2 linked regions of the Methylosarcina fibrata AML-C10 genome follow. The protein of the gene in region 1 interacts with the protein of each later gene in a pairwise test. Links are inferred from orthologs where the notes say so. Each region holds a gene or a part of one and is shown on either strand. Other genes may lie near its edges.

The links.
Region 2: the proteins of secD (region 1) and pheT interact in binary tests that used the Escherichia coli proteins (3 or more experiments, as listed by UniProt). The link is inferred for Methylosarcina fibrata AML-C10 from one-to-one orthologs.

What each region holds. Positions count from the first base shown.
Region 1 is NZ_KB889965.1:1,216,867-1,231,636, reverse strand. Bases 11,889-14,770 are described here. They hold secD (protein translocase subunit SecD), read left to right. Parts: upstream 11,889-12,345; coding sequence 12,346-14,196; downstream 14,197-14,770. Other genes in these bases: secF (protein translocase subunit SecF), read left to right, coding at 14,210-14,770; yajC (preprotein translocase subunit YajC), read left to right, coding at 11,912-12,262. In the rest of the region: A3OW_RS0105960 (DUF4124 domain-containing protein), read left to right, coding at 338-1,369; argB (acetylglutamate kinase), read right to left, coding at 1,352-2,245; A3OW_RS28815 (phosphomannomutase/phosphoglucomutase), read right to left, coding at 2,261-4,741; dut (dUTP diphosphatase), read right to left, coding at 4,979-5,437; A3OW_RS0105935 (DUF6691 family protein), read right to left, coding at 5,744-6,163; A3OW_RS0105930 (YeeE/YedE family protein), read right to left, coding at 6,163-6,594; A3OW_RS0105920 (SpoIIE family protein phosphatase), read left to right, coding at 7,405-9,372; A3OW_RS0105915 (cation diffusion facilitator family transporter), read left to right, coding at 9,563-10,465; tRNA guanosine(34) transglycosylase Tgt, read left to right, coding at 10,758-11,873. UniProt on the Escherichia coli protein: Part of the Sec protein translocase complex. Interacts with the SecYEG preprotein conducting channel. SecDF uses the proton motive force (PMF) to complete protein translocation after the ATP-dependent function of SecA.
Region 2 is NZ_KB889965.1:675,380-683,430, forward strand. What follows is about bases 1-3,063. They hold pheT (phenylalanine--tRNA ligase subunit beta), read left to right. Parts: upstream 1-375; coding sequence 376-2,751; downstream 2,752-3,063. Other genes in these bases: pheS (phenylalanine--tRNA ligase subunit alpha), read left to right, coding at 1-347; ihfA (integration host factor subunit alpha), read left to right, coding at 2,756-3,052; A3OW_RS0103410 (MerR family transcriptional regulator), read left to right, coding at 3,036-3,063. Outside these bases: more of A3OW_RS0103410, read left to right, coding at 3,064-3,389; A3OW_RS28165 (hypothetical protein), read right to left, coding at 4,172-4,342; A3OW_RS0103435 (hypothetical protein), read right to left, coding at 4,339-4,605; A3OW_RS0103440 (hypothetical protein), read right to left, coding at 4,673-5,023; A3OW_RS26850 (hypothetical protein), read right to left, coding at 5,068-5,406; A3OW_RS0103445 (YfjI family protein), read right to left, coding at 5,403-6,962; A3OW_RS23925 (toprim domain-containing protein), read right to left, coding at 6,959-7,930; A3OW_RS26855 (helix-turn-helix transcriptional regulator), read right to left, coding at 7,935-8,051.

The sequences.
Region 1 (14,770 bases):
TTGATCAAATGGCATTGCACATCCCCTCAGGGAAACCCGGCAGATACGTCCGCAAGCTGAAGCATTTTCGAATTGCAGATGCGGTGATCGGATAGGACGGATCAATTTGCTCCTGCACGAGATGGAAAAACGCTCTAACGGCTTTTTTCCGCTTTTCCGCAGCCGGGACGGAAAGTCTGGACAGAAGCGGACGCCGCTTTCGGGCGATGGGGCTGGGAAAAAAATCCGCCAAATTCCGGATGATTCGCCGCATAGCCACTATAATTGAAAGCCATGATCCCATTGATTTTTTTATCCGCTAGTTTCGACATCCGGTAACAGCTTGTTTAACTGAATTATGTTGATGCGCTTTTTTTCCACGTTTTTCATTTTGTTTTGTTTTATGGGTTTGCTCCCGATCCAGCCGGCAAACGCCAAAATGTATCGTTGGGTGGATGAAAACGGCAAAACTCACTTATCCGATCAAGTCCCGCCCGATCATGCTCAATATCGGCGCGAATCGCTCAGCAAAAAGGGCAGGGTGATTGAAGTCACCGAAAAAGCTAAAACCGTCGAAGAGCTTGAAATGGAAGCTCGCCTGGAGAAATTGAAGAAAGCTCAGGAAAAAATCATCGCCAGGCAAAAATCCCACGATAAGGCATTACTCAGCACGTACCGCAGCGTTGCGGACATGCAATCGGCACTCAAGAACAAAATGCTGGCGCTGGATTCGGAGTTTAAGGTATTGCAGGCCAATTTAAATCAACATCAAAGCCAACTGGAAAGATTGCTGAAACGCGCTGCGATCCACGAACGAAACGGCGAAAAAACTCCGCAATTGCTGTTGGATGAGGTTAAAGCCGCCAAGGCGCAAATTCTGACTATTCAGGAAGATATCGATAAACAGATCAACAAAAAGAAAACTGAAAAAGCCGAGTTCGAATCCGACATTGAACGCTATCAATACCTGACCCGATCCGGTCCCGAGGAAGCCCAAAAGCTGAGTGACCAGTCGACTGAAAAATTGGCGGCCGACGCCCTGGGCTTGTACCAGTGTCAGAATGAAGCCGACTGTGCCGAGGCCTGGCAAATGAGCCGTCAGTTTGTCCGGGAATATTCGACGACCAAAACCGAAATCGATAACGAGAACTTGATCATGACCCGGGAACCGGAAAAAGACGATGATTTAAGCTTGTCGATATCCCGAATCGTTTCCGCAAAAAGCCAGCAGATCTTTCTCGACATTCGTTGCCGGCAATCGACTCTCGGAGCGGAATTGTGCGGCAGTCAGAAAGTGGCCAACATAAGATCCGCTTTCCGGCCTTTTATTGCATCCAGACTGAAAGAGGATCCGAAATTGAATCCCCGCCAGTTAACGGCTGAGCAATAAAGTGCCGACGCCCTGATCGGTGAACAATTCCAGCAGGACGGCGTGTTCCACCCGACCATCGATGATGTGCACCTTATTGACTCCGCCTTTCAGAGCATCGGTGGCACACCGGGTTTTCGGAATCATGCCGCCGTAAATGGTGCCGTCGGCGATCAGGTCGTCGATCTTTTTCAGCGTCAGGCCCGTCAAAAGCCGGCCTTCCTTGTCGAGAATGCCGGCGATGTTGGTCAGCAAAATCAATTTCTCGGCTTTCAACACTTCGGCCACCTTGCCGGCCACCAGATCGGCATTGATGTTATAGGAATGGCCGTCCTCGCCGACGCCGATGGGCGCAATCACCGGAATGAAATCGCTGCGCCCGAGCATGTCGACCACCGCAGGATCGATGCTGCTGACTTCGCCGACATGGCCAAGGTCGATGATTTCCGGAACATTCGCCTCGGGCGAGGTTTTTTGCAAATGAATTTTCTTGGCACGGATGAAGTCGCCGTCTTTTCCGGTCAATCCCACCGCCTTGCCGCCGTGCATATTGATCAAATTGACGATTTCCTTGTTGACCAGGCCGCCCAGCACCATTTCCACCACGTCCATCGTTTCGCTGTCGGTAATGCGCATGCCGTCGACAAAACCGGTCGATTTGCCCAGGCGTTCCAGAAGCCGGCCGATTTGCGGGCCGCCGCCGTGGACGACGATCGGATTGATGCCGACAAGTTTCATCAGGACGACGTCCCGGGCGAAGCTGTGTTTCAACTGCTCGTCGACCATGGCGTTGCCGCCGAATTTCACGACGACCGTTTTGCCTTTGAAACGCTGGATATAGGGCAACGCTTCAATCAATACATCGGCAATTTCGTGAGCTTTGCGTTGTTGCATCATATGGGGTTTTCCGTATTAAAAAGGTAGGATTAGATTCGGTTTTACGGCGGCTATTTGCTGCCTTACCTGGTCTTGAATGGTTTTTAAGGCGTCCTGGGTGTCGGCTTCGAAACGGAAAACCAGCGAAGGAGTGGTATTGGAAGCCCGCACCAGTCCCCAACCGTTCGGAAAATCCACGCGCAGGCCGTCGATCGTCGTGATTTTGCCGCCGGCAAAATTCGCCTTCGAAACGAGATCCTCGATAAATTTAAATTGTTCGCCTTCGTTCATGTTCACGTTAAGTTCCGGAGTATTGACGCTGTCGGGCAACTGGCCGAAGACTTCGGCACTGGTGCGCGTGTCGGCGGAAAGAATTTCAATCAGCCGGGCGGCGGCGTATAGGGCGTCGTCAAAACCGAACCAACGGTCGTTAAAGAAAATATGGCCGCTCATTTCTCCTGCCAGCTTCGCTCCGGTGGCTTTAAGCTTGGCTTTCATGAAGGAATGGCCGGTTTTCCACATCAGCGGACGGCCGCCGTATTTGGTAATTTCACTGTCGAGATGACGACTGCATTTCACGTCGTAGATGATCTCCGCGCCAGGTTTGCGCGCCAGCACGTCCTTTGCGAACAGCATCATTTGCCGGTCCGGCCAGATAATTTTACCATTCGAATCGACGACTCCCAAGCGGTCGCCGTCCCCGTCGAAGGCGAGGCCCAGATCCGCCTGATAATGGCGGACCGAGGCTATTAATTCCTTCAGGTTTTCAGGCTTGCTGGGGTCGGGATGATGATTGGGGAAGGAGCCGTCCACGTCGCAAAATAATTCGATGACTTCGCAGCCGAGGGTTCGGAGCAGCAGCGGTCCCAATTCTCCGGCCACGCCGTTGCCGCAATCGAGGACTACCCGCATGGGCCGTCCCAAATGCACGTCCTCGGATATCGAGCCTATGTATTCATTGGCAAACTTCTCATTCCGTTCAATCGTGCCCGGGATATCGACGGTATAGGCCTGATTGTCGATGCACGCCTTCAGTCGTTGAATTCTGTCGCCCGCCAGGGTTTCGCCCTTGATGACCATTTTCAAGCCGTTGTATTGGGCCGGATTATGGCTGCCCGTGACCATCGCGCCGGAACGCCCTTCGATGTGATGCGCGACAAAATAAAGTACGGGCGTCGGCACCATGCCGACGTCCAGTACATTGCAGCCGGTCGAAACAATGCCTTGCATCAACGATTGGGAGAGTTCCCGGCTCGACGTCCGTCCGTCCCGGCCGACGACCAGGGTTTTACAGCCTTGAGCCGTAGCTTCGGTGCCCAATGCACGGCCGATATCGTACACGACTCCGTGCGTCAGCGAACTGCCGACAATGCCCCGGATATCGTAGGCCCGGAAGATGGCGGCCGTCTCGTCCGTTTCGGGAAGATGCGCCGGTGGCGCAAGCGGGTTCTGCCGGTTGCCGGCGGCGGTTGCTTTTTCTTTAGGTTTCTCTTCGGATACGGCAAGCGTGTCGAGTTCCAGGCTGAAATCTTCCCAGAACTCATCATTCATCAAATTATCCTCTTCGACAGAGTTAATCCGGGACGAATCCTCATTGTTATGAAGGCGTTTGTATCGGGCCAGGCTGGAAACGACGACGTTGAACTCTTTCAGCTTGACCGGATAGCTGCCGAGCGGTTTGTTTTTCATCATGTCCGTAAAGGCCGTCATGACGATGCTCAAATCGTTCATGAGCATTTCGGACAGTTTCCGGTAGATAAAAAATGAAAGACCGGCAAAGACGATGGCGGGTATCACGATGAAGCCGGCGATAAAAGTCGAATCGGCGAAGCTGCCCTTGGCTGCGCTGTAATTGAGTTCCCAGGCGGTTCCGGCGATTTTATAGCTAGTCTCTGTTCCTTCATCCCAGTTTTTTTTGGCGCCGGCCGTTGCGAGCAGCAGTTTATCTTGTCTTAATTCAAATGCGCCGCCGTTGCCGGGTATCCGTTTCAGAAATTTGCCGATGAAATCGTAATTCATGCTGACCAGAATGACGCCAATCACCTCGTTGTCCTTATTGATTTTACGGGCAATGGCCAAATGCCGGTCCGCAGCCGAAGTTCCATGGATGGCCGCCGGCGGTTCGGCGATTACCGCGTCCCTAACCATATCGAGATCGGCCAGGCTCATTCTGGGTTCACCGGTCTGATCGAGTTCGGTTACTCCGGGCAATAACAGCCTTATTTTTTGCACATCGGGATAATGGCGTTCCAGTTTGGCGCTGACTGCCGCAATCGAGACGGGATTGTTGCCGGAAATCGCGGCCACAACCTCCGGATCCTGTGCCATTTTATCGACAATGGCATTTAAGGTGTCTATTTTGGCTCCGATACTCAAGCCGGCGCCGCCGACCAAGGCATCGGCCTTTGTTTGTCGCGATTCGGCCAATTCGGAATCGGTAATCCAGTATATTCCGGCGCCTGCAAGCAGAATCATCGCGATGGCGATTGCCGACAATAGAGAAAACATACGACTCATCGATTAACACCTTATCATAGTCAGGGAGACGGATTCATGGGCAGTCGGCCGAGGTCGCCGGCGTGCCGCGTCGATCAAGTTACATGGAAAAGCCTGGGGCCGAAACAAGGCAGGGTTCGGAGCGGGCTAAAATGAAAAGGGGCCTTTATGAATAGCTCTATATATAGTAATAGTGGGGCCGCTCGCTCGAATAAAGTTTAGTAGGAATGAAAAATCGTTCAAGAACGGACAAAGAGATTAATGCTTGCCGGTAGAACCGAAACCGCCGTCACCTCTTTCGGTGATTGTCGTGAAATCGGCAACGAGTTTGAACGCCACTTGCACCACCGGCATGAATAATAATTGAGCTATCCGCTCCCCCGGCTGAACGGTGTAATCCTCGCTGCCGTCGTTATGCAAAATGACGCCGATCTCGCCGTGGTAATCGGCATCGATGATACCCAGGCCTTGCCCGACCCGGATTTGATGATTCAGGCACAGGCCGCTTCTGCTGGCCACAACGGCGACCAAGCCGGGGTCCTGGATGTTGATCGACAATCCGGTACCGATCAGTTTATTTTTTCCGGCCCCGATGACCTGCGGGGCATCGAGGCAGGCGATTAGATCAAGGCCTGCGGAGCCTTCGGTTTTATAGGCGGGAACACCGTATTTTTCCAGTAACGGATTGACGATTCTGGCTTCGATTAATCTTTTCATTCGATGGCTTATCCAATGGGCTCGGCGGAGGCGGAGCGTGCGCTGTAAAAAGTGGATTTAAATCCCGTCCGTTGGGCATTGTGTCTGTTCTTTCAGAGAGCATTTGTCCCGGCAAGTTGTTGATTCAGTCTGCGCAGGATCGGATATTGCCGTTGTTGATGCTTCTCAAAAATGCGCGAAGGGACGGACGGCTGCGGTTCAGTCCCGCCGAGATATTTTAACATTCCGAAGCGCTCCAATCATACCCTCGCCGGGACAAACGCAAAATACGCCGTATGGCAGCGGAAACGGAAGTTACCGAATGGTTTAGCGGCTACGGCCGAATAATTTATCGAAGACGACAAAGCCGAGAAGGATGAATCCCACCATGACGACCGATTCGAAAGAATACAGGCCCAGTCCGGTCACCGCCGGGCCCGGGCAGTAGCCGCTCATGCCCCAGCCGATGCCGAACAGAGCCGCGCCCAGAACAAGCATGGCGTCGATCGATATTTTCGAAGACAGTTGAAAGCTTTCGGCAAGCATCGGCCCCGGCCGTTTGAGAATGGCCCGGAACGAAAGCATGGCGACGGGCAGGGCGCCCAGCATGACGAATAGAAGACTGGGATCCCAGCGACCGGCGACGTCCAGAAAATTCAACACTTTTTCCGGATTGATCATATGGGACAACGACAAGCCGACCCCGAACAGGAGGCCGCAGAAAAATGCAGTTATATTCGTTTTCATCATGAGGTCAGATGCAATAAGTGGCGGATGACGTAGACGGTTACCATGCCGGAGCCGATAAAGGTCAACGTGGCGGCCATCGAGCGAACCGACAGTCTGGCCAGGCCGCAAATGCCGTGACCGCTGATGCAGCCGTTGGCCATGCGCGCGCCGAAGCCGACCAGAAAACCGCCGGCGGCCAGCAACCCCAAAGGATAACCGAGTCTGGGGCTGTTAAAGCCCGGTACGAGCCAATGGAACAGTACGGCGCCGAGCGCCAGTCCCGCCAGAAAAAAGAGCCGCCAGGCCCTGTCTTTTTTAGGTGCATAGAGAACGCCGTTCAAAATGCCGCTGATGCCGGCAATTCGGCCGTTGAGCAGGAACAGCAGCGAAGCGCTGAGACCGATGAGCGCTCCGCCCGCCATCGCCGAAATCGGAGTAAAGTTTTCCAAAAGATGATCTCCCGAATGAAAAAAGGACAAGATCAACCCCTCAATGAAGACGGGTTGAACTTGAAAGTAGTATATTATAAAATTCTACTACAAAGACGGAAAATAACTCAAAGAGTTTCGTAAATCGAATCCGGAACATGGCCGGAGCCAAGCAAAAAACTGACGGGTCTTCAGGAGTGGCAGGGCATGAGATTATGAAATATTATTTTTTCCGGGTAGCCTGCGTTTTTCAATACTTATTTTTGTAGGAGAAGGAGAATATTTATTCTGACCGAGCCCTTTTCACGGAGCGGTACTCTCAATGCCGTTTTTCTCCGGATAGCCTACCGGTTTGCATAGGTCACTGCGTAACCTCAGGGCTTAATCTACACTTGAAAGCAGGAGCGTGCTCAGGACTCTGATTGTCGATGGAAATAAAGCAGTGGCTGGAACGCCCGTGGCACGCTGGTTTGAGCGTGACGGCGTCCGGCAGGCGGAGGAGTTCGGCCAAAATAGGCCGGCTTGCCGGAACGAGGCCGCTTTGGGTTGGAGCGCTGTTGCGGCTCTGTTTCCTGAAAAGCACTCCCGTCATCGGGAAACATACCGTCTTTGTCAGCGGTCAAAGGGTTTGTCGAAAGGAATGCGGATTTTCAAGAAGATTCCTCGCCTCGCCGCGGCACGGTGCGATACAGACCGCCATTCCGACGGCCGGCCGGACGAAAATGCAATTTGCCGATCCTGTCTGCCTTAAGCTGAAATTTTCAGAAAGATGCTTATGATATGCCGGAGTTCGACAGATAAAAATTTTTTCAAGCCGCTATAGCGATCGCCATGGATCAGATCAAAGAAATTCCCGCCGCCAAGATTATTATTGTCAAATTACAGCCTGCGGAGGAAGGCCATGCTTTTATTCCGAGAGTCAGATATGTCAATAGTTCGGCCGCCGATTTTTTGGGATACAGCGTTCAGGAGCTGTTGCAGAAAAATCTTAATTTTATTTTTCCGGAAGGAAAACAGCGGGAGGCGTGGCAAAGCGCCCTGTCTCAGTTAAACGACGCGGCGGCCGGTAAAAGTTTTAAAGGGGAGATTGAAACCCGTGAGCGAGCCAGAATTCCGGTTTTCGTGTCGTTGAGGATTTTGTCCAAACAGAATAAGGCGCCGGATGCGGTTCTGGTCCTGCTTCAGGATTTAAGCCGATCCGTTAAAAAAATGCCGGCGGCAGCCTCCCCTTCCGGGAAAGGCAGCGAACTCGACCCCTATCAGTGCCTTGAAGTTGAACACGCTTTGGTCGAAAGCGAGGAACGGTTCCGGCAAATGGCGGACATGGCCGGGGAATGGCTTTGGGAGCAAGATCCCGACGGTTACTACATCTACAGCAGCACCGCAGTCAACCAGATTCTGGGCTTTACGGTGAATCAGGTCATCGGCCGCCACTATACGGAATTTCTGACCGATCAGGACAAGGAAAATCAACGGTCCTACGCCTCCATCCATCATCCTTTTTACGGCCTGACCAATCATTACCGGCACAGGGACGGACATCTGGTCATTACCGAGTCGACCGGGCTGCCGATCATCAACGCGGCCGGAAAATTGCTTAAATGGCGGGGCGTCGACCGGGACATCACGGCCCGGAAGCAGTTTCAGGATGCTTTGATTGAAAGTGAAAAACGCATACGGCTGATCATTGAAAGCTCCCTGAGCGCGATCGTCATCATGGATTCCTACGGCATCATTACCGACTGGAACCCGCAGGCGGAGAAAATATTCGGCTGGACCCGGCTGGAAGCGGTGGGTCAGCCTCTCGATCAACTGATCATTCCTCAGCGGCTGCGCCGTGCCCATCGAGAGGGTTTGCAGCGCTTTCTGCGCACGGGCGCCGGCCCGATGCTGAACCGGTTGATCGAACTGACCGCCTTGCGCCGGGATCAGACCGAGTTTCCCGTGGAAGTCAGCATTTCACCGATGAAAGAGGGCAACGCTTACAGCTTTAGCGCATTCATCCACGACATCAGCTCCCGCAAAGCGGCGGAACACCAGATTCGCGACGCCCAGGTCAAATTGGCGGTAGCCCGGAATGAAATCAACATCGCCCGGACCATTCAAACTTCGTTGTCTCCCTCGGTGCCGATCGCTACCGAACAGTTCGAAGTGCACGGCTTCTGTTTGCCGGCCGACCAGGTCGGCGGGGATTATTTTGATTATTTTTTCGTCAACGAAAACCGGCTGGAAATGATCGTGGCCGATGTGTCGGGGCATTCCCTGGGGCCGGCCTTGTTCATGGTGGAGACGCGAAGCGCCATCCGGGCGCTGGCCAACGGGAAGGGGACGCCGTCGGAAAAAATGACCATGCTCAATCAATTTCTATTCGAAGATCTGGACAAGTCGGATTTTTTCATCACTCTTTTTTACATGCAATACGATATCGGCACGCGCCGGCTATGTTTTGCCAGCGCAGGGCATCCGCCGCCGCTGCTGTTTCAGCCCGCTCACAATACCTGCACCGCATTGGATGCGGGAGGCCTGATCCTCGGAGTCAACAAAAACGTCACATTCGAAGAGAATACCCTCGCTCTTGAGCAGGGGGACATCGTTTTGCTCTATACGGACGGCTTGATCGAAGCGGAGAACGACCAGGGCGACTTTTTCGGCATCGACCGCGTTTGCGAAATTTTCAGAACCCACTCGGGACAGACGCCGAAGCAACTGATCGATACCTTACTGGAGCAACTCAAGCAATTTTGCCTGACCCAGACCTTCAAGGACGACATCACTCTGATGGTGTTCAAATGTAAATAAGGTTGAGGCGCACTGGCGATCCGGCGATTTTCCGAAAGAAAGAAAATGTTGCCGACAGACTCCAAGGAAAGGAGGACGGGAGCCGAGCAATCTTCCGGCCGTCGGAAACTTCCGATGACTTAATTATCATAGGCGGCGCCGATCCTACCTGATAAACTTAAGGACAATCTTCGACTGCCGACCATCGATCATGACAGAGCATCATTCCACCAAAGCCGTGCTTTACGCCTTCGGCGCCAACCTGGGCATTGCCGCGGCGAAAACGGGCGCGGCCATCTGGACAGGGTCGGGCTCGCTGCTGGCCGAAGCGATCCATTCCTTTGCCGATTGCGGCAATCAAGTGTTGTTGCTGATCGGCATGAAGCGCTCGAAAAAAGAACCGACGCGCAAGCATCCGATGGGCTTCGGGCGCGAATCTTACATCTGGTCGATGATGGTCGCGATCGTTCTGTTCTCGGTCGGCGGGCTGTTTTCGATCTACGAAGGCTGGCTCCGCTACAACAATCCGCATGAAGTCGAGAACGAAGGCATTGCCTTGCTCATCCTGCTGATTGCGATCGGGCTCGAGTCCTTTTCTCTGAAAGGGGCTTTGGGAGCACTGGCGGCCGAAAAAGGCGAGCGCTCGTTATGGCAATGGTTTCGGGAAACGCAATCGTCCGAACTGATGGTGGTCACCGGCGAGGACATTGCGGCACTTGCCGGGCTGGCCATCGCGCTGGTGATGCTGGGCCTGACCATGATCACCGGCAATACCGCCTACGATGCCGCGGGTTCCATGCTGATCGGCCTGCTTTTGGTTGCGGTTGCCGCCGCCGTCGGCAGGGAAGTTCATTCGTTGCTGATCGGAGAATCGGTCGAAGACGTTCGCACTCACGTCGAGCAGTATCTGCAAAGCCAGCCCTGCGTGCGGCGTGTGCTCAATCTGTGGGTGATCAATCACGGCAACGCGGTGATGCTGACCGTCAAGGCCGAACTTCCTCCCGAAATGCCCGTCGGTGACGCGGTCCGGCAAATCAACCGCATGGAAAGGGAAATCAAACAGGCTCATCCCCGGATTCGATGGATATTTTTCGAGATCGATGAAACCGATTAATGGGTTTTGTACCGTTTGAAGCAGACCGCTTCGGTTTCGATCAGGCACAAGATATTTTCATGTCGCTTTTGAACTCTGTCCGACTCTCTTTATAATATAACGCAGCCTGAAACAGCTCTTCCTCGTTGCCGTATTGATGGTGCCCGGAAAAAGCCGGTAACTTCCTTCGGGTTGAAAAACAGAAATTGGCACTCATCCCACATCATTCTTCCGAATCGAGGCGATCGGGCTGATTCGGACCGATTGAACTCTGCAATTCGCCGCTCAAGCGGCCTACGTCACACTGCACAACATGGAATTCAAACTGATCAAAACCGACGGCCATGCCCGCCGCGGCCGACTGGCTTTTGCCCGCGGCGTCGTGGAAACGCCGATTTTCATGCCGGTCGGCACTTATGGGGCGGTCAAATCGCTGACGCCGGAGGATTTAACCGGCCTGGGCGCACAGATCATTCTCGGCAACACGTTTCATCTGATGCTGAGGCCGGGCATGGAGGTGATCAGGGCTCACGGCAGCCTGCACGAATTCATGCGCTGGGACAGGCCGATCCTGACCGATTCGGGCGGCTTTCAGGTATTCAGCCTCGGTGCGCTGAGAAAAATCAGAGAAGAGGGCGTTACTTTCCAATCGCCGGTGGACGGCCGCAGGATCTTCATGGGGCCGGAAGAATCGATGCAGGTGCAGCAGGATCTGGGTTCCGACATCGTGATGATTTTCGACGAATGCACGCCTTATCCTGCGACCGAAAAACAGGCGGCGGAGTCGATGCGGCTGTCGCTGCGCTGGGCCGAGCGCAGCAAGAAGGCGCACGGCGACAATCCTTCGGCGCTGTTCGGCATCGTTCAGGGCGGCATGTACGAACATTTGCGGCGGGAATCGATCGACGGGCTGACCGCGATCGGCTTCGACGGCTACGCAATCGGCGGTCTTTCCGTCGGCGAGCCCAAGGAGGAAATGATGGCGACGCTGGATGCGCTGCACCCGAAAATGCCGGCCGACAAGCCGCGCTATCTGATGGGCGTCGGCACGCCCGAGGATCTGGTCGAGTCGGTGCGCCGCGGCATCGACCTGTTCGATTGCGTGATGCCGACGCGCAACGCTCGCAATGGCCATCTTTTCACCCGTTTCGGCGTGGTCAAGATAAGAAACAGCCAATATCAGTTCGATACCGGACCGCTCGATGAAACCTGCGGCTGCTACACCTGCCGGAATTATTCCAGAGCCTATCTCCGGCATCTGGATAAATGCGGAGAAATGCTGGGTTCAAGGCTCAACACGATCCACAACCTGTATTATTATTTGCACCTGATGCAGGGACTGCGCGATGCCATCGAACAACAGGAACTGGATGAATTTGTCAGGAGATTTTACCAACAACGAGGTAAAGTTGTTCCGACTGTGGCATAATAGTTCGATTTATCATTATTATAAGTACGAGGATGATCATGAGTTTTTTCATTTCCGACGCGATGGCAGCCGCAGCGCCGGCCGCACAACAAGCCCCCGGCATCGAAGGCATGCTGTTTCCGGTAGGCGTCTTGCTGTTCTTCTATTTTCTGTTCCTGCGCCCGCAATCCAAGCGCGCCAAAGAGAAAAAACAGATGCTCGCGACGATGACCAAGGGCACCGAAGTGGTGACCTCCGGCGGTATTCTCGGCAAGGTGGCCGATCTGGACGACAATTTCGTCAAACTGGAAGTCGGCGACAATCTCTTCATTCAGGTGCAACGCCACAGCATCGAAAACATCATGCCGAAAGGGACCTATAAAGCGATCGCCAAAAAGGCCAAAGTCTGAAATCGCACCCGGCGTCAAGATTCGTGGCCGGCCGGCGACGGCGGTTCAATCCCAGACTCGATTAAATCGATGGAATATTAGAAATGCAAAATCAATATCCTCTTTGGAAAAATATTCTAGTCATCACTGTCTTCATTATTTCGATGATTTATGCGTTGCCGAATTTGTACGGCGATGACCCTTCCGTGCAGGTCTCTTCTGCGCATTCGGCGGCGTTGGACCTGTCCCGGGCCGACAAGATCGAGTCGGCCATCAAGGCGACCGGCGTTGCGATCAAGGCGTTCGAATACAAGAACGACCGGGTGCTGGCGCGCTTCAATAGTACCGATGATCAGATCAAGGTCGCGGATTTGCTCCGGGAGCAGATGGGCGATGACTACACGGTTGCGCTTAATCTTGCGCCGGCGACCCCGGCCTGGCTCGATGCGTTGGGCGCGAAGGCAATGTATCTCGGCCTCGACTTGCGCGGCGGCGTTCACTTTCTGATGGAGGTCGACATGGACGCGGCCGTGAAGCAGGCGGAGGAACGCTATAACGACGACGTGCGCCAGGCCTTGAGAAACGGCAAAATTCGTTATCAATCGGTGGCCAAGGAGGACAACTTTATAAAAGTCAAGCTCAAGTCCGCCGACGACAAGGCCTCCGCGTTGAATCTTTTGAAAAAAGATTTTGGCGGCCTTGATATAACCGAAGCCGAACAGCAGGATCAGATCTGGCTGAAAATGTCCGAAAAGGAAATTCGGGAAATCAAGAAATTTGCGGTTTCGCAAAACATTACGACCCTGCGGAACCGGGTCAACGAATTGGGCGTTGCCGAGCCTGTGATTCAGCAGCAGGGCAACAACCGCATCGTCGTCCAGTTGCCCGGCGTTCAGGATACGGCCCGCGCCAAGGAAATCCTGGGCACGACCGCCACGCTGGAATACCGGCTGGTCGACGTCGAGCACGACGTGCAGCAGGCGGTTGCCGGCCACGTGCCTGCGACCAGCCGTCTTTACTATGAAAAGAACGGCGCTCCGATCCTGCTCGACCGCCGGATCATCGTGACCGGAGATCAGATCGTCGACGCTTCGTCGGGCATGGATCAGGACGGGCGCCCGGCGGTGTTCATTACCCTGAACGGCGCCGGCGCCAGCAAAATGGGCAAGGTCACCCAGGCCAACGTCGGCAAGCCGATGGCGGTAGTCTTTATCGAATACAAGGTCGAAAGTAAAACGGTCAACGGCGAGAAAATCCGGACCAAAAAGAAGGTGGAAAAAGTCATCAGCGTCGCCACCATTCAGGGCGTTTTCAGCAAGCGCTTTCAGACCACCGGCCTGGACAGCCCGCAGGAAGCGCGCAATCTGTCGCTGCTGCTCAGAGCGGGATCGCTGGCGGCGCCGGTCGATATCGTTGAAGAGCGCACTGTCGGTCCCAGTCTGGGTCAGGAAAATATCAGCAAGGGCATCAATTCCAATGTCTACGGTTTCATAGCGATCGCTCTGTTCATGATTGCCTATTACCGGTTGTTCGGAATTTTTTCAGTCGTCGCGTTGGGCGTGAACGTGTTGCTGCTGGTTTCGGTGCTGTCTTTGCTGCAAGCCACGCTAACGTTGCCGGGCATGGCGGGCATTGCACTGACCGTGGGCATGGCGATCGACGCCAACGTGCTGATCAACGAGCGAATTCGCGAGGAGCTTAGAATCGGCATGACTCCCCATGCCGCCATTTATGCCGGTTATGAGCGAGCGTTTGCGACCATTTTAGATTCCAATATTACCACCTTGATTGCCGGCATCGCGTTGTTCATGCTGGGCTCGGGCCCCATCCGCGGGTTTGCGCTGGTGCTGTGCATCGGCATTTTAACCTCCATGTTCAGTGCGGTTCTGGTATCGAGAGCGTTGGTCAACGGTATCTACGGTTGGCGGCGTAAGTTGGATAAATTGGCTATCTAATAGGTGCGATTCAATGGAATTTTTTAAAATTAAACGCGATATCCCGTTTATGCGTTATGGTCGGGTCACTACGACCATTTCGCTGGTGACTTTTATCTTGGCGATACTGGCACTAAGCTTTAAAGGGCTTAATTTGGGATTGGACTTTACCGGCGGCATCCAAATTGAAGTCGGTTACAATCAGCCGGCCAACCTCGAAACGATTCGAAAAATTCTGGAAGATCAGAAGCTGACCGAATTTTCGGTGCAAAATATCGGCAGCGTGAAAGAGGTGCTGATCCGTTTGCCAATGAAGCCCGAAACCAACAACGTCAAGTTGAGTGAGATGGTATTGGCAAAATTGAAAGAGCAAGACCCTGGCATCGTGTTACGCAGCGTCGATTTTGTCGGACCTCAAGTCGGCCAGGAATTGTTCGAAAGTGGTGGATTGGCGCTAATGTTAGTCGTAGCGGGCATTATGGCTTATTTAGCCGTCCGCTTCGAGTGGCGTTTCGCGTTGGCCGCTATCATCGCCAACATGCACGACATCGTGATTATTCTCGGCATGTTTGCGTTTTTTCAATGGGAATTCACG
Region 2 (8,051 bases), 540 kb from region 1 along the record:
AAGGTTTGGTCTACCAATTCCTGCAGGCCTTTTTCGAAAAGGATATCCAGGTCCGTTTCCGTCCGTCTTATTTTCCCTTTACCGAGCCTTCCGCAGAAGTCGACATCGAATGCGTGATGTGCGGCGGCGAGGGCTGCCGGGTGTGCGGACAATCGGGCTGGCTTGAAGTCATGGGCTGCGGGATGATCCATCCGGAAGTGTTCAAAGCGGTCCATATCGACAGCGAGCAATACAGCGGCTTCGCCTTCGGCATGGGCGTGGAAAGACTGGCCATGTTGCGCTACGGCATTAATGATTTACGGTTATTTTTTGAAAATGATCTTAAATTTCTGGAACAATTTAGATAACGGGTCATTACCAAGGACAGCATGAGCCATGCAAATTAGTGAAGCCTGGTTAAGAGAATACGTTAATCCAGCAATCGATACCGACGGCCTGGTCGAACAATTGACCATGGCCGGTCTTGAAGTCGACTCGGTGGAGCCTGCGGCGGCCTCGTTCAGCGGCATCGTGGTCGGCGAAGTGCTGGCCATGGAACCGCATCCCGACGCGGACCGGCTGCGCGTCTGCCGGGTGGCGGTCGGCCAGGAAGAATCCTTGCAGATCGTCTGCGGCGCCAGCAACGTTCGAGTCGGTCTGAAAATCCCGGCGGCTTTGATCGGCGCCGAGTTGCCTGGCGATTTCAAAATTAAAAAATCGAAGCTTCGGGGCGTCGAATCCTTCGGCATGCTGTGCTCGGAAAAGGAATTGGGACTGGCGGCCGAATCGAACGGCCTGATGGAACTGGCGGCCGATGCACCGGTGGGTGTCGACATTCGCGAATACCTGTCATTAAACGATTCCCTCATCGAAGTCGATTTGACTCCGAACCGCGCCGATTGCCTGAGCATTGAAGGCATTGCGCGAGAAGTGGCGGTCCTGAATGAAATGCCTTTTGCGCCTTTGGCCTTTGCTAAAAAAGACGTTGCGCACCCGGACTCGTTACCGGTTGCGGTGGCCGCGCCCGATGCCTGTCCCCGTTATCTGGGACGTTTGATCCAAGGCGTCAATCCCGAAGCCGAAACCCCTTCATGGATGCAGGAGCGGCTGAGGCGCTGCGGCTTGAGAAGTCTGGGCCCCGTCGTCGACGTCACCAACTACGTATTGATCGAACTGGGCCAACCTTTGCACGCGTTCGATGCCGACTTGCTGAGCGGCTCCATTCGTGTCCGCTGGGCCGACGAGGGTGAGGAGCTATCCTTATTGAACGGCCAGTCCGTCAAGCTGGATCCGGCCACGCTGGTCATCGCCGATGAACGGCGGGCCCTGGCTCTGGCCGGAGTCATGGGCGGCAGCGAGACCGCGGTCAGCGACACGACTCGGAACATTTTTCTTGAATGCGCCTTTTTCTCTCCGCAGAGCATGGCCGGCAAAGCGAGAAAATACGGGCTTCATACCGATTCTTCCCATCGTTTCGAGCGGGGCGTCGATCCTTATCTTCAAGAAAGGGCCATCGAGCGGGCCACACAACTGATCGTCGATATCGCCGGAGGCCGCGTCGGCCCCATCACCGAGGCGGTGGCGGAGGCGGTTCTGCCTCGGCGCAAACCCATCTTGCTCAGACGGCAGCAGGTCGAGAAAATGCTGGGATTGTTGCCGGAAGATCAAAGGATCGCCGGGATATTCCAATCGCTGGGAATGAAGATCGAGCCTCAGGCCGACGGCTGGCAAGTGACGCCGCCCGGATTTCGCTTCGATATCGCCATCGAGGCCGACCTGATCGAGGAAATTGCTCGCATCTACGGATACAACAATCTGCCGAACAACCGCTTGCTCATGCGTTCGGACATCAGCCCCGTCACCGAATCGGTCCTTGAACTGGACCGGGTGAAGGATCTGCTGGTCGATCGGGGTTATCAGGAAGCGATCACTTACAGCTTTGTCGATGAAGCCATCCAGCAGACGGTCGCGCCGGGGAGCCAGCCGGTCCGCCTGCAGAATCCGATTTCCTCCGAGATGTCGGTGATGCGCACGACCTTGTGGTGCGGACTGTTGAAAGCGGCTTTGCATAATCTCAATCGTCAGCACAGTCGCGTCCGCCTGTTCGAAACCGGATTAAGATTTGTCGCTAAAGATGGCGAGCTTCGCCAGGAAAAAATGGCGGCAGGGCTCGCGACAGGGACGGCTTATCCCGAACAATGGGGCGCGGCTGCCGGAAAAATCGACTTTTTCGATATGAAAGCCGATATCGAAGCCGTCTTTTCGCTGACCGGTTGCGAGGTTCGGTTTGTTGCTGCTCAAAATCCGGCCCTGCATCCCGGTCAGACGGCCGATATTGTAACGGAGGCCGGGGAAAAGATCGGTACGCTGGGCATGTTGCATCCAAATATTGAAAAACAGCTCGGATTCGATAACCCGGTGTTTTTATTTGAATTAAATCAGGATTTGCTGCTGAAAAAACGAATTCCAGCCTTCACTCCGCTGTCTAAATTCCCGTCGGTGAGACGCGATCTGGCTTTGATCGTCAAGGAAGAAGTGACCACCGAGCGAATGCTGTCCTGCATCCGCGGCTGTAACGAAGCTACTCTTCAGGATATGGTCGTGTTTGACGTCTACCGGGGCAAAGGCATCGAGCCTGGTGACAAGAGCATCGCCTTGAGCCTGATCTTTCAGGATCATGCGCAGACCCTTACGGATTCGGAAATAGATGCTATATTTAGCAGGATCTTGGAAACTTTGAAAAATCAAATTAGTGCAAAGCTGAGGGATTGAATTAATGGCATTAACTAAAGCAGATTTTGCCGAACGGCTGTTCGATGAGCTGGGCTTAAACAAGCGCGAAGCAAAAGACATCGTAGAGCTTTTTTTTGAAGAAATAAAAAAATCGTTGGAACATGGAGAGCAGGTAAAGATCTCAGGATTTGGAAAATTCGAACTCCGGGACAAAAACAGCCGCCCCGGAAGAAATCCAAAAACCGGAGAAGAAATTCCCATCACGGCCAGACGTGTGGTAACATTCAGGTCTGGTCAAAAACTTAAAGCCAGAGTAGAAGCATATGCTGGAACCGAGTAATAACAATGAATTGCCGCCCATACCGGCCAAACGTTATTTCACGATAGGTGAAGTCAGCGAATTGTGCGCGGTCAAACCTCACGTTCTTCGTTATTGGGAACAGGAGTTTACCGAGCTCAGTCCGGTCAAAAGACGCGGCAATCGTCGTTATTACCAGCGCCACGATGTGTTGATGATCCGCCAGATACGCTCGCTTCTGTACGAGCAGGGTTATACCATCGGCGGCGCAAGGGCCCATCTGACCAGCGACAACAGCAAGGAAGACGCCACTTTGACCAAGCAACTGATTCATCAGATGGTCATCGAGCTGGAAGATATTCTGGAATTGTTAAAATAGATTTTCTCGAAATTGCAGAGGCGAATATAGTATAATGGCCTCTCCCTCTTCAGGATCGAGTTCTCGATCCTTCATTATCAGTTTATAACTTCAATTTCTCGGGGCGTAGCGCAGTTTGGTAGCGCACTTGCATGGGGTGCAAGGGGTCGAAGGTTCAAATCCTTTCGTCCCGACCAATTGAATCAAGGACTTACGAAAAGCCATCTTTCCGAAAAAAGCAAAAAATCAGTTTCGGGATAACATCCGGGATAACAAAATTTTCCGCTGGCTTGCTTCGCCATAACGCCAGTAAAAAAAGCCCGGCATCGCCGCCATCCCTCCCACTCCCGAAAAACCTGCCGTTCCCGCCATCCCCTCATGCAGTGACGTGCTCCTATTTGGAAACAATCAATTCCCTAGCATGATTCCGTGCCAACTCTTTGAAAGCCGCGCCATACGTGAATTACAGCCGGGTATGATTCTTGCTATTGGCGTTGTTTCCTAAAAGTAGCACATCACGGCATTGCCCGATCCGGTCAACGTCAACATGGGCATGGTGTCCGGCAGGATAAAACCGTCAGGCATAAAAAAGCCGGGTTGCCCCGGCTTGTGGGTGGTTTAGTGCATCGGTCTCGTTGGCGGGTCTGCGATTACTCGGACAATCAGCATATCGGGCAATGGCCGGCCAGGGTGCTCTGCTAGCCATTGACTTGTGCCTGACTGCCCTTGTCTGACGATCACTCGGCCTATCGTCGGAAACGGGTTTCTACGCCCCTCCAGCTTCGCTAATCTCGTTTTGATGCTCATCTAGGAACCCCCGTCTTGACCAACAACACGCGCCCGGCAGTGGTTCGCCCGGTTTCTTCCAGATACCGCTGCATGGCTTCCGCTTCGGTTTCGCCGGGTGAAACGACGATGATAGTCGACTTGTTATTGCCGACTTCAAGCTTGGCTAATCTCGTCTTAATGCTCATTGCTTTGCCTCCAGCGCCTCGATACGCTTCTCTAAATCGCTGCCCTCGATCACCTTGCCGACCGCCTGCAAACACCATACAAGCTTGCTGGCGGTGGCCGGGTCGATCACTTCCGAACGCGCCTCCCGGTACACCTTCGCCATTTCGCGTCGGACATCGGCCATGGTGTCCAGCTTACATCGGTACCGGCCACCTCGTGGTGGGGGTAAGTCCTCTATTTCGCCGGTTTTACCGTCTATCTCTACAGGGTATTGGTTTGCCATTTTTCGGGCCTCCTAGGCGGCTCTACGTTGCGATTTTCGGCATTATAAACCGTGGGTTTAGAATCGCTCATAATTTATCGACCACCAGCGAGTAAGCGTTATAGGGCCTTCCCGCTGGCGACATCTTCTTGCCTAAGAAGGTAATCGCTACCAAGTCGCCTTTATCGGCTCCTTGCGCCCTCAGATTATCTTTTAACCAGGCAGTGAGCCATGCCGCGGTAACGTGCCCGGTTTCGTCCTTGATGAGGATCTGGATGTTTTCGCCGTAAATGCCCGATGCCTTTTGTGAACCGATCAATTCGCCTATCAGGCTTTCGCCCGGTTCCGGCTGCCACGTCTCGATGGCTAACGTCGTCTTTTTTCTTAGGGCGGCGATACGGTCGTTTAGGGTGGCTGACAGATTGTCTTGGTTTTCCATTTTATTTTTTCCTTGCCTTTCGGCGGTGGTTTTCAATTAATAGATCAGTTCGGGCATGAGCATGCTCGTTTTAGATAATACGCCATGGCATCCGGGTTACTGGCGCAATACTCAATAACATCATCCATCACGGCCTGATCCGTTTCACCTATGGAATGAAGCCAGCGGAGAATGGCGGCTCTGTCTTCAGGTTTTACACTGGATCGGTTGTTCAAATCGCCTGTTTTCGATGTTTCGCTGTTCGGCCGAACTTCATTGTTTTGGGGAAAATGAGCCATTTGGCTACTGCCTTTACTGCCTAAAGGGGCTTTTGGCGGTTTTGACAGTGCCTTAGTGGCTTGTTTTTCTGAATTTTGCGCTTTCAATCGGTCAAGGTAGCTCATTCTGAAAACCCTCTCGGATTGGCGGTGTAGATCGTCGCGGTACGTCCGCCGGTCTTCTCTTGCCTTATGCCCAACCAATCGAGTTCGACCAGCAGACGCAAGGCATCGGCGACTTGCTCCCGATCCGACAGCATCGCCCAGCCCGGCCGCCATACGTCACGACTTGAAAAAGTCCGCGATAAGTCGCCCTTGCGTAAGCGCTGAATGATTGCCTTTGCCGCCGATAACTCCGGGCTTGTCACGCTGGCATAGGCCCGTTGTGCATGGGTTTCCAGGTATTCGGCCCACGCCAGGGCTTGCAGCGTTGCCTGTTCTGAGACCGGCCCGGTACCGCCGCCGGCAACGTGCAGGATCAGTGCCAAGCCAGGAACCAGCTTGCGGTATTTGGCAAGGTGGGATTCCATCGCCGGATGAAGGTCTCCACTGCGTAACTTGGCTTCCAAGTCGGTACGCCATTCCAAAAACAAGCCGTGCCCGCCTTCATCGAAGCGCAAGTAAGGCATTCCGTCCGGTTCGCCGTGGTAATCGGTATCTTGCGCCGCGCCGATAGTCATCGGGTCCAAACGGTCCAGTCGGTCGAAAACACGGAAGGCTTCATTTTTGGCGATGCTATCCGGCCATCGATCCACGTTTTTCCAATCGCCGCCGGTGTCCGGCCAGACCAGCAAGCCGAAACGCTGGATTAAGCCGTCATCGCCCGATCCGCCGCGCACGGCTTGCCGGATGTACTCGGCAATCCGGCCCGGCTGCGTCGATCCCAACAGCGATAAACAAACTGCCGGGATATGCAGATTCATCCCACGTGTAATGCGATCGAAGGTATAGGGACTGTCACCGTTCCAGCCGGTCAGATAAAAGCCCCGTGCTTCGGCGTTGTCTTCACGGTCCAACGATTTGAGCAGCGCAACCAATTCATCACGAAAGACCAGCAAGCCGTTAGGATTCTGCCGGTGCAACTCGCCCAGAGCGGCCGCCGTCGTATCGTTGGCAATGTAACGCCGCAAGGCCGGCAAATCCGGCTCATCGACCTGCAAGGCAAAGAGCAATTCCGTTTCCGTTGCGCTGCCTTTTGCCAGCTTCTTTTTGACTTCCGCCGCCGCGCTCTCTTGTTGCAGCTTGAACAAGGTCGCCCGTGCTTTGTAATCGGCCATTTCCGCTTCGTGCGCCTTCGATGCTTCGGCCGCCAATCGCTTGAGTGGAGAAAGCGCCGCCTCCATCGCCGGACTTTTCAGAACGCCAGGCCGCCCGACTACCAGTCCCCATTGATTCGGCGTAACGGTCCAATCGGTCTTGGCTTGCGGCCGAATGCCGATCTTACGGCCAATGGCGGACCCCAAGCCCGACATGATCGCCACGCCCACATAATCGGGAGCACATTGGACGCGCTCACAGATGTCTTGCGCCCAAGGCCGTAACGTATCCGGCAACAAGGTATGATCGAAAGCGGCCACAGGCGGCAAGCCTTCCGGCAAGGGTTGCGGATTAGGCCATTGGTCATCTGCATCCGGGTCAACGGCATCATCAAGCGTCGGAATCTCGATAAAAGGTGCATTCATACCGCCACCTCCGTATTGACCATATCCCGCCAGGCATTGATGGCGTCATTGAAATCCTGCCCCACTATTGGCGGGATGAGATACTTCCCGCCCACGGCCAGCGCCGCCGCCCGTGCCGCTTTCTGGCCGGTGCCGGATGCGTCATTGTCGCCACAGATAATCAGCTCGTGATTCGGGTACAGCGCCTTGATCCGTCTGGCGACTGGCTCCAGATTGCCGGCATTGAACGCCACGATAACCGGCTGCCGGAACCATTCGGATAAACTCGCGCCGGTGGCGAAGCCTTCGGCTATCAGAATCCGGCCCGGCTCGCTTGCTGTCACTCCAGACATGCCAATCCCGAAGAAACAACCTTTGATTTCGCCCCCCGGTAAAAACCGCTTACCGCCGTCGGCCTTGATGAATTGCAGGGAAGTCAAACCGGATTCCCCCATTATCGGAATGACCAGAGACGACCGGCCTTGGTATTCGCTCAGCCTTGCGTTGTGCGGCTGTATCCGCTTGGTTACCAAATAAGGATGTTCCTCTGATTGGTGAATGAGCTTTGAGCGGCTCCAGATAAAACGGGCTTTATCGGCGGCTGTTCGGTGCGCTTGCTGGCGTTCCTGTTCGCGCCGCTGGCGTTCGGCGGCAATGGCGGCCCGGTCGGCATCGGATAATCGTGCTCGCCGGCCGTAGGCCCGCCAGGTCATAGAAGCGCCGGTGGTGAAGTCCAGCGCCCAGCCCGCCGGATGGCCATCCAGGTGCAGGATGTAGGCGCCGTTTTTCGTTCCGGGCTTGTGTCCGTCCAGATGGCCTCGGTGCAAGGTGCCATCGGCAACAATTGCTCCAGTCAAGTGGATTCCGGCGACGCCGGCCGCGTCGGTGAACTGCCGTTCTATGTCCGCTGTGGTAAAATGGTGCTGCTCTGAATTTTTGTAAGCCGCTGGAGTCGGGTAACTCCCAGCGGCTTTTTTGTGTGCGGTCATTGGCTTATGCCTCCTTGCCAATCGTCCGCGCCGCTTCCAGCTCGACGACAAGCTTCTTTATTTCTTCGTCTGATTTTCCGGCTATCCGCGCCGCGTTAATCGCCGCCACTTCATGCGCGGG